2 regions of the Actinoplanes sp. G11-F43 genome follow, and region 2 is predicted to be linked to the other one. Evidence: predicted binding sites of a transcription regulator. Region 2 holds the regulator's gene; the other holds the start of a gene.
What was found. Region 2 encodes HrcA, which represses chaperone genes, less so after heat shock. Its sites were predicted from a motif close to GGTTNGCACNCTCNNNNNGAGNGTGCNAACC; they were not measured.
Positions count from the first base shown of each region.

Region 1: groL (chaperonin GroEL) is a predicted target of HrcA. The motif match lies at 4,249-4,279, and genes of this name have one in related genera.

Region 1 is NZ_JBNZCE010000005.1:6,418-14,210, forward strand. Features, by position in the region: gene ACQ0O7_RS05080 (ABC transporter permease) at 1-333, shown strand, start outside; gene ACQ0O7_RS05085 (GNAT family N-acetyltransferase) at 441-1,331, shown strand; SAM riboswitch class I at 1,466-1,604, shown strand; gene thrC (threonine synthase) at 1,614-2,897, shown strand; gene ACQ0O7_RS05095 (hypothetical protein) at 3,078-3,557, opposite strand; gene ACQ0O7_RS05100 (GNAT family N-acetyltransferase) at 3,559-4,062, opposite strand; gene groL (chaperonin GroEL) at 4,470-6,092, shown strand; gene ACQ0O7_RS05110 (Ig-like domain-containing protein) at 6,837-7,793, opposite strand, start outside.
Region 2 is NZ_JBNZCE010000011.1:55,163-62,955, forward strand. Features, by position in the region: gene ACQ0O7_RS12590 (class I SAM-dependent methyltransferase) at 1-80, shown strand, start outside; gene ACQ0O7_RS12595 (hypothetical protein) at 77-385, shown strand; gene ACQ0O7_RS12600 (16S rRNA (uracil(1498)-N(3))-methyltransferase) at 403-1,137, opposite strand; gene dnaJ (molecular chaperone DnaJ) at 2,350-3,486, opposite strand; gene hrcA (heat-inducible transcriptional repressor HrcA) at 3,521-4,543, opposite strand; gene ACQ0O7_RS12615 (DUF4870 domain-containing protein) at 4,696-5,259, shown strand; gene hemW (radical SAM family heme chaperone HemW) at 5,260-6,462, opposite strand; gene ACQ0O7_RS12625 (enoyl-CoA hydratase-related protein) at 6,494-7,258, shown strand; gene ACQ0O7_RS12630 (hypothetical protein) at 7,349-7,793, shown strand, end outside.

The DNA of each region.
Region 1 (7,793 bases), on a different contig from region 2:
CGACTGCTCGGCATCGCCGCCTACCTGGCGACGACCCTGCTGGTGGTGGCCGGTCTGGCGTTCCTGCTGTCGGTGCTGACCGATGCGGCCCTGGGCGCGGTCGGCGGCGCCGTGATGCTCTGGATCATGTCGAGCATCCTGGACCAGATCGAAGCGCTCGGTAACATCCGCAACATCCTGCCGACGCACTACGCGGACGCCTGGCGCGGCCTGCTCTCCACCCCGGTCCAGAGTGAGGACATCGCGAAGGGCGCGATCTCCGCGGTCGTCTACGCGACCCTCTTCTGGGGGCTGGCCTTCTACCGGTTCACCCGCAAGGACGTCACTTCTTGATTTTGTACGGGTAGGCAAGGCGCTGTGGCTCGCGGCGGCAGACGTGGGCGGTCCACCAGGCCGTCCCCTGCCGCCGGGTCATGCATGTCGATGATGGAATGGTCGTCATGACGGCCTTCCAGATCCGCCCCGCCCAGCCGGACGACGCCCCGGCTGTCGTCGCCCTGCGCAAGCTCGTCTACCCGTACCTGGTGCGCAGCCCGGAGTCCACCCGCCGCCAGATCGCCGAGGAGCCGGCCTGCTTCGTCGCCGAGGTGGACGGCGTGGTGGCCGGGTGGGTCTCGGCGACCCGGGACCAGCGCGCCGAGGAGCCGGACTTCGGGCAGATCTCCCAGTGCCACGTGCACCCGGACCACCGCGGCCGGGGCATCGGCACCGCGCTGCTCGACGCGGCCACCACCCACCTGCGCTCGCTCGGGGTGCGCCGGGCCGCCGCGCGGGTGCTGCCCGAGGCGGCCGGGTTCGCCGAACGGCGCGGCTTCCGGATGCTCCCGCGCGAGCTGCGGTTCTCCGCCCTCGACCTGTCGGCGCCCCCGCCGGTGCCGGCGTTCCGGACCGGGATCGAGCTGCTGCCGATGCGGGAGGTGACGGAGAAGGCGATGTACGAGGCCGAGGTGGCGGCGACCGGTGACGTGCCCGAGGAGGTGCCGTCCGGGCCGTCGCCGTACGACACCTGGCGGCAGGAGATCTGGGACGAGCCGGGGCTGGACCGGGACGCCAGCACGGTGGCCGTGATCGGCGGCCGGGTGGCGGCGTTCACCCTGTTCATGCGGGACGGCGAGCGGGTCTGGTCGGACATGACGGCCACCGTGCCGGACCATCGTGGGCAGGGGCTGGCGATGCTGGTCAAGACGGCCGCGCTGCGCCGGGCGGCGGCCGGTGGGGTGACTGTCGCCTACGCCAGCAACGATGCCGCGAACGCGCCGATGCTGGCGGTCAACACGCGACTGGGATATCGGCTGATCGGGACTCAGATCTCCTGCTTGACTGAGCTTTGATCGTACGAAATAAGGGATTTTCGGGGGATCTTGCGAGGGACAAAACGGCACTGTTGGAAGGAGGTCGCTCACACATCGGGAAGACCCTTCGGTGATCGCGGAATCTCGTCGTAAGGTGTGGGAAACAACTGAATACCTCATCCAGAGGGGCAGAGGGATACGGCCCGACGAAGCCCCGGCAACCACCGCACGCTGTGCTCGATGACGAGCAGCGTCGTGGCAGGTGCTAATTCCGTCCCCGTTCCGGCAGGTCGCCGCGGGGAAAGATGAGAGGAAACTCTGATGACGTCTGTCGTTGACGCACCCTCGCACACCTCCACCTCGCCGGCTCGTGGCCTGATCTGCCGTGCCTGTGGCGCCGAGTACCCGCTGGCCGCCCAGCACGCCTGTTACGAGTGTTTCGGCCCGCTCGAGGTCGCCTACGACGAGGCGGCGCTCGCGCGGGTGACCCGGGCCCAGATCGAGGCGGGCCCGCAGAACATCTGGCGGTATGCGGCGCTGCTGCCGGCCGGCCAGAACCCGGACACCCGGGTGACCCTGGACCCCGGCATGACCCCGCTGGTCGCCGCGCCCGCGCTGGCCGCCGCGGTCGGCATCCAGGCGCCGCTGTTCGTCAAGGACGACTCGCAGAACCCGACCCACTCGTTCAAGGACCGGGTCGTCTCGGTGGCCCTGACCGCCGCCAAGGAGCTCGGCTTCAACCGGTTCTCCTGCGCCTCCACCGGCAACCTGGCCAACTCGGTGGCCGCGCACGCCGCCCGCGCCGGGGTGCCGAGCATCGTCTTCATCCCGTCCGATCTGGAACCGGGCAAGATCATTACCACCGCGGTGTACGGCGGAGACCTGGTCGCGATCGAGGGCTCCTACGACGACGTGAACCGGCTGTGCAGCGAGCTGGTGGAGACCGACGAGTTCGAGGACACCGCGTTCGTCAACGTGAACGTGCGGCCGTTCTACGCCGAGGGCTCCAAGACGCTCGGCTACGAGGTGGCCGAGCAGCTCGGCTGGCGCATCCCGGCCCAGGTGGTCATCCCGATGGCCTCCGGCGAGCTGCTCACCAAGATCGACAAGGCGTTCAGCGAGCTGGTCGAGATCGGACTCGCCGAAGCCCCCGAGGGTGGCTGGACCGTCTTCGGCGCCCAGTCCGAGGGCTGCAACCCGATCGCCGTCGCCCTGCACGCCGACACCGACGTGATCACCCCCGTCAAGCCGACCGGCATCGCCAAGTCGCTGAACATCGGCGACCCCGCCGCCGGGCCGTACGCGATCGAGGCCGTCAAGCGCACCGGCGGCTGGATGGACTACGCCAACGACGACGAGATCCGCGAAGGCATCCGGCTGCTCGCCGAGACCACCGGCGTGTTCGCCGAGACCGCCGGCGGCACCACCGTCGCGGTCCTCAAGAAACTGGTGGCGAGCGGCAAACTCGACCCCACCAAGGAGACCGTCGTCTACAACACCGGTGAGGGACTGAAGACCCTCGACGCGGTGGCCGGCCAGGTTGGACCCACCCACACGATCAAGCCGTCCCTCAAGGGCGCTCGTGAGGCCGGCCTGCTCGGATAACTCTCCGTCACCGGCGGTTAAGCCGGCTGTCGAAGATTCCCTCCTCCGAGGACTTGCACTCCGATCTCCGGATGGGCAGGATGCTCTCTGCGGGAGGATGCGACGCCGTACGAGGCCCCTCACCTGGACATTGGCGACAATCTCCGAGGGACCCAACGATCCAGCGCTGACCCAAATGGCCTACGGGCCCGGAGGCGCTGTGCGTCCGTCCTCCCGACCAAATCTTTTCGCCAGCCACGGCCGCAACGGCAGCTCGGTGGGATAGGCCCCGTCGGCCAGGCCGGCGTTCTTCTCGAACCAGTTGCGGACACCGTACGACGTGGTCAGTGCGATCGACCAGCCACACGCCAGCCAGTAGGCGGGCCAGAACAACGGGCCGAGGAACGCGTACTGGCTCGCGTGCCGGCACTCGTGGGTGAACAACCGGAGCCGGTCCTCGGCCAGCAGCCACTCGGCGGAGCGCTTCGTCACGATCACCGAGCCGACCGTGAAACAGGTCCCACCCGGGAACCGGAACCGGTAGTTCTCAGCGATCAGCACCCCGTGCCGCCCACGCCTGATCCGCGCCCCGGTTGCCGTGGCGACCAGCAACCCGACCAGGGTGGTCCCGTTCACCGCGGTCAGCGCGGTCCGGGTCAGATGCCACCCGCGCCCGGCCATCTCACACCCGCCGGCGCATCTGCAGCTCGGTCATCACCGGCACGGTCGGATGCGGCAGCCGGACCCCGGTGTCGACAAAACCCAGCTTCTCGTACGCCCGGACCGCCCGCTCGTTGCCGCACACCACCTCCAGCAGCAGCTCGTCCCGCCCGGCCGCCGCCGACCAGTCGGCCACCGCCTCCACCAGCTGGCCGAGCACCTTGCCACCCCGGGCCTCCGGCGTCAGATAGACCGCGAAGATCACCGTGCAGCGGGGCTCGTCCGGCACCACGGTCCCGCCGGCGTGCCCGATCAGGGGCCCGCCCGGGTCGGCGATGAACTGGGCCGTGGAGATCCCGTACGACGACTCCTTGATCCGTTGCCGGTAGCCCTCGTGCGGCCGGGCCGCCGCCTGGGCCAGCGTCTCCAGGAAGGCGAGCGGACTGTCCGCCAGCATCTCCAGCCGCAGTGCGCGCATCCGCCCGGCGTCCTCGGGCGTGACCCGGCGCACGGTCCAGTTGTCCATGCGTCATCCCTACCGCCGGGACCTGCGCTCGGCAACCTGATTGTCTTCACAGGTAGGCCACCGCCCGGCCGGGACACCCACGCTGACCTGCGCTTGAAGATCATCGGCCGAAACTCGGACCGCTCTCCCGTGTTTCGGGGGAGGATGGGGTTTCTTGCACTCGCCATCGGAGAGTGCTAAACAAGTGATTGGCACTCGCGGCTCGTGAGTGCCAGCAGGTCGGGACGGTGGGGTTCCGGTCACGGTGCTGCCATCGGCGCCGGGGCACGGAGCCGGTCGTCGCGGGCTATCCGGCTCGGCCTGAGGACGTCACATCGCCAGGTGGTGACGTCCACAGACTTCCTCAAAGTGCGGAGAGCGGGGCCGACGAGGCCCGGCACCGCGGATGTCCGGGAGGACAACGCCGTATGGCCAAGATCATCGCATTCGACGAGGAGGCTCGTCGGGGCCTCGAGCGGGGCATGAACCAGCTCGCCGACGCGGTCAAGGTGACCCTCGGTCCCAAGGGCCGCAACGTCGTCCTCGAGAAGAAGTGGGGCGCCCCCACGATCACCAACGATGGTGTGTCCATCGCCAAGGAGATCGAGCTCGAGGACTCGTACGAGAAGATCGGCGCCGAGCTGGTCAAGGAGGTCGCCAAGAAGACGGACGACGTCGCCGGTGACGGCACGACGACCGCGACCGTCCTGGCCCAGGCCCTGGTCCGTGAGGGCCTCCGCAACGTGGCCGCCGGTGCCAACCCGCTCGGCCTGAAGCGGGGCATCGAGGCTGCCGTCGCCAGCGTCTCCGAGGCGCTCTCGCAGCTCGCCAAGGACGTGGAGACCAAGGAGCAGATCGCCTCCACCGCCTCCATCTCCGCCGGTGACTCCACGGTCGGCGAGATCATCGCCGAGGCCATGGACAAGGTCGGCAAGGAAGGCGTCATCACCGTCGAGGAGAGCAACACCTTCGGGCTCGAGCTGGAGCTCACCGAGGGCATGCGCTTCGACAAGGGCTACATCTCGGCGTACTTCATGACCGACGCCGAGCGCATGGAGGCCGTCTTCGACGACCCCTACATCCTCATTGCGAACAGCAAGATCTCCGCGGTCAAGGACCTGCTGCCGGTCCTCGAGAAGGTCATGCAGTCCGGCAAGCCGCTGGTCATCATCGCCGAGGACGTCGAGGGCGAGGCCCTGGCCACCCTGGTCGTCAACAAGGTCCGTGGCACCTTCAAGTCGGTCGCCGTCAAGGCCCCCGGCTTCGGTGACCGCCGCAAGGCCATGCTGGAGGACATCGCCATCCTGACCGGTGGCGCCGTCATCAGCGAAGAGGTCGGCCTCAAGCTGGACGCCGCCGACCTGTCGCTGCTCGGCTCGGCCCGCAAGATCGTCATCACCAAGGACGAGACCACCGTCGTCGACGGTGCCGGCAACGGCGAGCAGATCCAGGGCCGGGTCAACCAGATCCGCGCCGAGATCGAGCGCTCGGACTCCGACTACGACCGTGAGAAGCTGCAGGAGCGCCTGGCCAAGCTGGCCGGCGGCGTCGCGGTCATCAAGGTCGGCGCGGCCACCGAGGTCGAGCTGAAGGAGCGCAAGCACCGCATCGAGGACGCCGTTCGCAACGCGAAGGCGGCCGTCGAGGAGGGCATCGTGCCCGGTGGTGGCGTCGCGCTGGTGCAGGCCGGCAAGACCGCGTTCGACAAGCTGGACCTGGCCGGCGACGAGGCCACCGGCGCGCAGATCGTCAAGGTCGCGCTGGACGCCCCGCTCCGCCAGATCGCCGTCAACGCCGGCCTCGAGGGCGGCGTCGTGGTCGAGAAGGTGCGCAACCTCGACGCGGGCCACGGCCTGAACGCCGCGACCGGCGAGTACGTCGACCTCCTGGCCGCGGGCATCATCGACCCGGCCAAGGTCACCCGCTCGGCGCTGCAGAACGCCGCGTCGATCGCCGCGCTGTTCCTCACCACCGAGGCCGTCGTGGCCGACAAGCCCGAGAAGAACCCGGCCCCGGCCGGCGCCCCGGGCGGCGGTGACATGGACTTCTGAGTCCAGTCTTGAAAAGGGCGGGCCGCTTTGCGGTCCGCCCTTTTCCGTGTCCGCGGCCGGTCCCACCGGGACCGCGTTTCCGGCCGGGCCGTCTCGCGCCGCTGGGCCGTCGGCTGAACACGGTGCGCGGCCGTGTGCCCGTGTTGTCGCCTCAGAGTCTTTTCCTGGTTGAGGGCCGGGTGTCGCGCGAGTCCTCGTCCGAGCGACTCGCCTCCACCCCGGTTCGGGCACACGGTGACCGGTCGTGCGCGGGCGTAGACGCCCCGGACCCGGCCGGGCATCACGGCCTACCAGCGTGTTCCCGCGCCGGTCTCCTCAGCCTGACCAGCGCATACGAACCGCGAAAGTGCGCGTCGGCCGGGCTCGGGGCCGGCGCCGGCGACGAACGGATCATGATGGAGTCGCCGGCCCCGCCCGGCCACAGTCCATCACCCGAATACGGGATCGCCCGACAGCCCCAACCCCAGCCGGACTATCACGACCTGGTGCGGGTGTGCGCCTGCCGGGCATTCGGCGCCGACGCCCCGGCACGAAGCGCGATTCGTGCTCATCCGTCCGGTGCCGATCCTCGTGATCTCGCAACCTTGCCCGGCTCGGCATCCTGTGATCCGGGCCGGCTCGGTCTTCGGTGATCTCGGCCGGTGGGACCGACGTAAACGAAGAGCCCGGCCGGAAGATGTCTCCGGCCGGGCTCTCTGTCGTTGCTTGCTAGCAACGCTGCTTGCTAGCAAGCAACAGTGCTGATCAGAAGCGGTGGCGGCCTGGGCGGTGGCGGCCGGGTTTACCGACCGCGGTCAGCGCCAGCAGTACGCCACCGGCGAACATGGCCAGCATGCCGGCGGTGAGGACCGGTACCAGGTTGGAGCCGGTGGTGGGCAGGTCGCCGTTCGCGGAGGACGACACCCGGATGGTGATGGTGGCCCGGGCGGTGCCGCCGCGCTCGTCCTGAATCGTGTAGGACATCGTGTCGGTCCCGGTGAATCCTTCCGCGGCGGCGTACGTCACGGTGTCGCCCTTGAGGGTTGCGGTGCCGTGTTTCGGCTTGCCGATCTTGACGATGGAGAGCTTTTCGCCGTACGGATCGGTGTCGTTCTTCAAGGGTTTGAAGGAGAGCGTGCCGCCCTTCTTGACGGTGTACCGGTCCTTGACGGCGACCGGTGGCTGGCCGGCTCCGGCGCCGGCCACGGTGACCGTGATGGTACCGGTGGTCAGGTTGCCGTCGGCGTCCTCGGCCAGGTAGGTGAAGCTGTCGGTGCCGGCGAAGCCCTTGGCCGCCCGGTACGTCACGGTCCCGTTGGCGTTGAGTTTGACGGTGCCGTGTTTCGGCTTGCCCAGCGACTTGACCGTGATCTTGATGCCGTTCCGGTCGACGGTCGGCAGTGGGATGCTGACGGCTTTGCCGGGTTCGGCGTCGACTTCCTTGTTCGGGGCGACCGGCGCGGCTGCGACGGTGACCTTCACGGTGGCGCCGGCGCTCTGCCCGAGGGTGTCCTGGGCGGTGTAGGTGAAGGTGGCGAGTCCGGAGAACCCGGTCGGCGGGGTGTAGACGACGGCGTCGCCGTCGGCGGTGGCGGTGCCGTGGTCGGGTGTGCCGATCGATTCGAGGCTCAGGGTTCCGCCGGGTGCGACGTCGTTGGCCAGGACCTTGATGGTGATCGGCTTCTGGTAGCCGGTTCTGCGCTCGTCGTCGACGGCGATCGG
Region 2 (7,793 bases):
TCGCGGTGATCGACGCCCACGGCGGGGTCATCGAACTGACCGTCTTCACCGACGTCGCGCTCGCCCGGCGCCCCCGATGACCATCCGGCGGCCCTGGCTCGCCGTCGCCCTGGCGGCAGCCGTCGCGGTCCCGGCCTGGCTGGGCCTCTGGTGGCTGGCGATACCGCGGTACGAGGTGTGCGCAATGGTCATGCCCGCACCGGCCGGCTGCCGGGGCGCCGCCCGGGTGCCCGCGGCGGCGTTCTGGAGCGCGGCCATCGCGGCCCTGTTCCTGGGCGCGGCCGCCGGGGCCCTCACCGGCCGGCGGCGTCCGTGGGCCACGCTGACGGCGGCCCTGTTCGTGGTGTCCGTGACCGGCTTCCTACGGGTCCTCTACTGGCCCTGAACCCCCGTCGCCTCTCGTCACCAGCGCCCCAGCCGAGCGGCCAGCACCGACAAGGCCGCGACACCCGCCGTCGAAGTGCGCAGCACCTCACTCCCCAGCCTCACCGGAACCGCGCCGGCCACCCGGAAGACCTCCAGCTCGGCGTCACTGATCCCACCCTCCGGCCCGACGATCAAGGCGATCGCACCGGTCGACGGCAGAACCGCCGCGCTCAACCGCTCGGTGGCCTCCTCGTGCAACACGAACGCCGCCGCGACCCCGGACAGCCTGGCCGCGACCTGCTTCGTCGAACAGTCCGGCTCGCCACCGACCACCGGCAGCCACGAACGGCGGGCCTGCTTGGCCGCCTCCCGAGCAGTCGACGCCCACTTGTCCCGGGCCTTGAACCCCCGGTCACCCCGCCACTGCGCCACCGACCGGGACGCCGCCCACGGCACGATCTCGTCCACCCCGACCTCGGTCATGGCCTGGACGGCGAGCTCACCCCGATCCCCCTTGGCGATGCCCTGAACGACGATCAGGCGGGGATCCGGGGCGGGCTCGGCGGCCGTGCTGAGCACCGCCACGTCGACGCTGCCTTTGCCGACCGCGGTCACTTCACCCCGCGCGGTGCCACCACGCCCGTCAGCAAGGATCAACCCCTCACCGACCCGAAGCCGCTGCACGGTGGCGGCATGATGCCCTTCCGGCCCGTCCAGCCGAAACGACAGGCCGACGGGAAGACTCTCAACCAAGAACAACGGCGCGGACACCCCGAAACGCTACCGCCATCCCCGACCCGGCCCCGTCGACCCCCACACGACCGCCCCACCGCCTCGCAAAGCCCGTACGACCACCCCACTGATCCCCCGCCCGCACGACCACCCCATCTGATCCCCAGCCCGCACGAAGGGCCCCACCTTCTGCCGCGCCCTCGTACGAAGCGCCCCGCCATCTGCCGCGCCCTCGTACGAAGCGCCCCGCTTCCGTCGCCGCCCCTCGCGGGCCGGGTCGCGGACCCGCCCGCCGGGTGTACTCAGCGACGCACCACGTTGACCCCGTCAGCCGGTCCAGACCGACCACTCACTACCTCACCCACCTACCCCAAGACAGAACGTTCTCCCCCACGCCCCACCCCAAGACAGAACGTTCTCCCTCAAGCCCCACGCCCAAGACAGAACGTTCTCCCCCACGCCACACCCTCAAGACAGAACGTTCTCCCCCACGCCACACCCTCAAGACAGAACGTTCTCCCCCACGCCACACCCTCAAGACAGAACGTTCTCCCCCGCGCTCAACCCCCCAAGACGGACCGCCCAGCCCAGTTCTTGAAGGATTTACCACCCGAAAGAGTCTTCTTCTCGGCTGCTGGCCCGCTCGCGGTCAATTCCTCGCGCGAGTGTCCGCCTTCCAGCCTCCGCCCTGGCGATCTTGGTGGATTTACCACCGAAAACGGTGGTAAATCCACCAAGGTCTCTACTGAGCGGGCCGCCCGCGTGAGGGACTGACCGCAAGTGATCAGACTGCCGAGAACAAGACTCCAAACGGTGGTAAATCCGCCAAGATCGGCCGGATTGAGAGCAGGGAGCGGACACTCGCGCGGGGAAGTGACGGCAAACGGGCAAGGCCGCCGAGCAGAAGGCTCAATCGGGCGGAAGGCGACCCAGGGTGGGAAACGATCCAGGACAGAAGCGACCCAAGACGGAAGCGCCCCAAGACGCGAAGCAACCCACGACGGGAAGCAACCCACGACGGGAAGCAACCCACGACGGGAAGGGACCCAGGACGGGTGGCACGAGCGCCGATCACGAACGGATCAGGATGTCGGCGCACGCGCGCCCACTAACGCACATTTGTCGCTTTTCGCGAGCAGGCGCGGCGACTGGAGCCGCCGCGCCTGTCAGTAGCGAGCCGAACGATCTCAGTGACCACCACGAGGCTTCCCAGAGACCGCGCAAGGCGTCTCAGTGACTGCCCAAGGCGTCTCAGTGACCGTTGAAAGCGTCCCGCATGCGGCTGAAGAAGCCGCCCTGCTTGCTCAGTTCGGCTACGTCCTCGCCGCGTGTCTTGGCGAACTCGCGGAGCATCCGTTCCTGGTCGGCGGTGAGTTTGGTCGGCGTCTTCACGTCCAGGTGGACGAAGAGGTCGCCGCGGCCCTGACCGCGCAGGTGGGGTACGCCCTTGCCACGGATACGGAGCGTGCTGGCCGGCTGGGTGCCCGGCTTGACCTCGATGTTCTCTTCGCCGTCCAGGGTCTTGATGGTCATCCGGGTGCCGAGGGCGGCGGCGGTCATCGGGAGTGTCACCCGGCAGTGCAGGTCGTCGCCCTTGCGGGAGTAGACGTCGTGCGGGCGCTCGTGGATCTCCACGTACAGGTCGCCGGCCGTGCCGCCGCCGGGGCCGACCTCGCCCTGCTGGGCCAGGCGGATCCGCATGCCGTCCTCGACGCCTGCCGGGATCTTGACGGTCAGGGAGCGGCGGGTGCGGATGCGGCCGTCGCCGGCGCAGGTCGGGCACGGGTTCGGGACGGTCGTGCCGTGGCCCTGGCAGTTCTGGCAGGGGCGGGACGAGACGACCTGGCCGAGGAACGTGCGCTGCACCGACTGGACCTCGCCCCGGCCGGAGCAGACCTCACAGGTGGCCAGGTGGGTGCCGGGCGCGGTGCCGGCGCCGGAACACTGGGTGCAGAGCACCGCGGTGTCGACGGTGATCGGCGCCTCGACGCCGAAAGCGGTCTCCACCAGGTCGAGTTCGAGACGCAGGATGGCGTCGGCGCCGGGGCGGGTGCGCGGGCGCGGGCCTCGGGAGCCACCGCCGGCGGCCGTGCCGAAGAACGCGTCCATGATGTCCTGGAAACCGACGAACGGTCCGGCTCCACCGGCGCCGCCGGGCATGCCACCACCGGGCGCGAGCGGGTCACCGCCGAGGTCGACTATCTGCCGTTTCTGCTCGTCGGAGAGCACCTCGTACGCCGCGTTGATCTCTTTGAACTTGTCGTGCGCCTCGGGATCCGGGTTGACGTCCGGGTGGTACTGCCGAGCGAGTTTGCGGTAGGCGCGCTTGATCTCGTCGTCGGTTGCCTCCCGGCTCACACCGAGAATTCCGTAATAGTCCTTGGCCACGGGGTTTGGAGTCCTCAATGTCTGCGCGAATCCGTCAATTCTGTGCCAACAGGTCGCCAACGTAGCGTGCCACTGCACGAACGGTAGCGATAGTGCCGGGGTAGTCCATCCGGGTGGGGCCCAGCACGCCGAGCCCCCCGACGATAGTGGTACCCGGGCCGTAGCCACTGCTCACCACGGACGCCGACCGCAGGTTGTCGATCTGATTCTCGTCGCCGATCAGGACCCGTGTGGTGCGGGGCTCCAGATCGCCGATGAGTTTCAGCAGGATGACCTCCTCCTCGAGGGCTTCGAGGACCGGCCGCAGTGTGCCCTGGAAGTCCAGCACACCGCCTCGTGTCAAGTTTGCCGTCCCCGCGAGGGCGAGGCGCTCCTCACTCCGCTCGACGAGTGTCTCCAGGAGCACCGAGGCCAGGCAGGTCATCGCGGCACGGCGCTCGGGGTCGCAGTCCTCCACCAGTTTCTGCACCAGGGGTGGGGTGTCGGCGAGCCGCTGACCGGCCAATTTCTCGTTGACCCGGCGGCGCAGCTCCCACACGTCGCCGTCCTGCACCGGGCCGGGCATCTCGACCAGGCGCTGCTCGACCCGGCCGGTGTCGGTGATCATCACGAGTGTGAGCCGGGTCGTGGACATCGGCACGATCTCCAGATGGCGCACGGCGGAGCGGGACAGACTGGGATACTGCACCACGGCGACCTGGCGGGTGAGCTGGGCCAGCAGGCGCACCGTGCGGTGCACCACGTCATCCAGGTCGACGGCGCCGACCATGAACCGCTCGATGGCGCGGCGCTCGGCCGGGCTGAGCGGTTTGATCCGGGTCAGGCGGTCGACGAACAGGCGGTAACCAGCGTCGGTGGGCACCCGGCCGGCGCTGGTGTGCGGCTGCCGGATGAAGCCCTCCTCCTCCAGCACCGCCATGTCGTTGCGGACGGTGGCCGGAGAGACGCCGAGCTTGTGCCGGTCCACCAGGGCTTTGCTGCCGACCGGCTCCTGGGTCTCGACATAGTCCTCGACGATCGCCCGGAGCACCTCGAGCTTGCGGTCATCCAGACTCATATGACCCCTCCCTCCGTTGGCACTCCCGCTAATAGAGTGCCAGTCTACGTCCCCGGCGGCGGCAATGCGATGATCGAAAGTACGTAGCGGGCTCAGATCTTGAGGTGGCACCGCCCTCGACCGGTTCGAACCGGGGTCCTAGCGTGTGTTTCATGACTGAGCCGCCCCGCCCGCCGGACGACGATCCGACCGCTCCGTACAACGCGCCGGGAGGCTATCCGCCACCGCCGCCGTACACCCCGCCGCCCACCTCCGGCGCCGGCGGATACCCGCCGCCCACGTCCGGCGCCGGGGGATATCCGCCGCCTCCGCCGTACGGCGATCCCTACGCCCAGCAGCACTACGGACCGCCCCAGTACGGCCCACCCGCCTCCGCCGAGGAGCGCACCTGGGTGCTCGTGGCGCACTTCGGCGGGGCGGCCGCGGCCTTCTTCGGTGGGGTGTTCCTCGGCTGGATCCCGCCGCTGGTGGCATATCTGGCCCGCGGCAACCAGTCCCCGATCGTGCGAGCCGAATCACTCAAAGCGCTGAACTTCCAGCTGGTCTGGACCATCGTGGGCGTGATCGGTTACGTGCTGATCATCTGTGCCGGGCTGGGCCTGCTGGTCACCGGCGCGGCCTGGCTGGTGTCGACCATCTTCGGCGTGATCGCGGGGATCAAGGCGCTGAACAACGAGCCGTACAACTACCCGATGACCTATACCTTCATCAAGTGATCAGAGCACGTCACGGATGACCGCGTCGGCGAGCAGGCGGCCGCGCAGCGTGAGCACGAGACGCCCGTCCTGGTACGGTCCCGGCTCCAGCAGCCCGTCCGCCAGCGCCCGCGCGGCACCCGTGGCGTCCACCCGGCTCAGCGGGATGCCCTCCCGCAGCCGGACCCGGAGCATCACGTCCTCCATGTGCCGGTCGTCGTCGCCGAGCAGTTCGCGCCCTTGGCCGGGTGAGGTGCCGGCGGCGAGGCGTCTGGCGTACGCCGACGGGTGCTTGACGTTCCACCAGCGCACCCCGCCGACGTGGCTGTGCGCGCCCGGCCCGAGCCCCCACCAGTCGGCGCCGGTCCAGTAGAGCATGTTGTGCCGGCATCGGGCGTCGTCGCCGCGGGCCCAGTTGGACACCTCGTACCACTCGAATCCGGCCTCGGTGAGGGCCGCCTCGGCGGCCAGGTAGCGGTCGGCGGCCACGTCGTCCTCCGGGAAGGGCAGCTCACCCCGCCGCATCCGGCCGGCCATCCGGGTGCCGTCCTCGACGATCAGCGCGTACGCGCTCACGTGGTCCACTCCGGCGTCCACCACGGCTCGCAGCGATCCGGCGAAGTCGTCCGCCGACTCACCCGGCGTGCCGTAGATCAGATCCAGGTTGACGTGCTCGAACCCGGCCTCCCGGGCTTCGATCGCGGCCTGTGGCGCCCGGCCCGCGGTGTGTTTGCGGTCCAGCACGCGCAGCACGTTCGGCGCGGTGGACTGCATGCCGAGCGAGATCCGGGTGAAGCCGGCCCGGCGCAGCCGCCGCAGGTACGCCGGGTCGACCGACTCCGGGTTGGCCTCGGTGGTCACCTCGGCACCGGGGGCCAGCCCCCACGTCCGGTCGATGCCGTCCAGGATCCGGCCCAGGTCGTCGGTGCTGAGCAGGGTGGGGGTGCCGCCGCCGACGAAGACGGTGTCGACCGGGCCGGGCTCGATCACCCGGGCGGCCAGGGCCAGCTCGGACAGGACGGTGCCGGCGTACTCGTCGCGGCTCGCCCCGCCGCCCAGCTCGCTCGCCGTGTAGGTGTTGAAGTCGCAGTATCCGCACCGGCTGGCGCAGAACGGGACGTGCACGTAGACGGCGAAGCCGTTCTTGCCCACCTCATGGGTGGCCTCGTCGGGGAGGGACCCGTCGTCGGGTACGGGTTCACCATCGGGAAGAGCGCCGGCCATGGGTCAAGTGTGCACGGCATAGGGTTCCGGGATGGATCTGGTCCAGACCGTCACCGCCGCCGGCGTGACCACGATGACACTCGACAACCCGAAGAGCCGTAACGCGCTCTCCACCGCCCTGCTCGGAAAGCTGCTGACGGATCTCGCCGCGGCCGCCGCCGACCCGGAGTGCCGGGTGGTGGTCCTCTCCCACACCGGCCCGGTCTTCTGCTCGGGTGTCGATCTGCGGGAGACCGCCGCGGCCGGCCCGGGCGACCGGCTGCCCGCCGAGATGCTCGCCGACGTGCTGGCCGTGCTCTGGGAGTTCCCGAAACCGGTGGTGGCCCGGATCGGCGGGCCGGCCCGCGCGGGTGGGCTGGGCCTGATCGGCGCGGCCGACATCGCGGTCTGTGTGCGCTCGGCCACGTTCGCCTTCACCGAGGTGCGGCTGGGCGTCATCCCCGCGGTGATCAGCGCCACCGTGCTGCCGCGCCTGGCGCCGCGGGCGGCCGCCGACCTGTTTCTCACCGGTGACGTCTTCGACGGGGCGCGCGCCGCGGCGATCGGCCTGGTCACCGCGGCGGTCGGGGAGGACGAGCTGGACGGCGCGGTGTCCGGATACTGCGCGTCGCTTCTGCGTGGCGGCCCACTCGCGCTCGCCGGGACCAAACAACTTCTCCGCCGTACGGCCGATCCCTCGATCCGGGTCGACCTGTCGGATCTCGCGAACCGGTCGGCAGGTCACTTCAAATCCGCCGAAGGGCGGGAAGGGGTGGCCGCGAGCAGGGAGAAGCGTGACCCGGACTGGGTTCGATGATCGTCAGGCACAATGATCATCAAGGTCTCGAGTGACGCGGGGGCATGAGCGCTCGTTGTCCAGGCTTGGCGGGAGAGGTGAAGAGAGACGGTGAGAGTGCGCACGCGAACGATCGTGGGTGTGATCGCCCTGCTCTCCGTCGCCGCCGTGGCCGGCGTGGTCGTGCTGATCGACAACCTGGCCGGCCGGATCCAGCTGCCCCGCTTCGATCCGGAGTGCACCGTCGTCGCCGACGGCCGGGTGACCCTCGACTCGGCCCAGATGGCCAACGCGGCCACCATCGCCGCGGTCGGCGTCCGGCGCGGGCTGCCCGAGCAGGCGGTCGTGGTCGCGCTGGCCACCGCGTTCCAGGAGTCCAAGCTGGAGAATCTGGACGACGGTGACCGCGACTCGGTGGGCCTCTTCCAGCAGCGCCCGAGCCAGGGCTGGGGGACGTTCGAGCAGATCAAGGACCCGCGGTACGCCGCCGGCAAGTTCTACTCGGCCCTGCGGAAGGTCAAGGGCTGGGAGGAGATGCGGATCACCGACGCCGCCC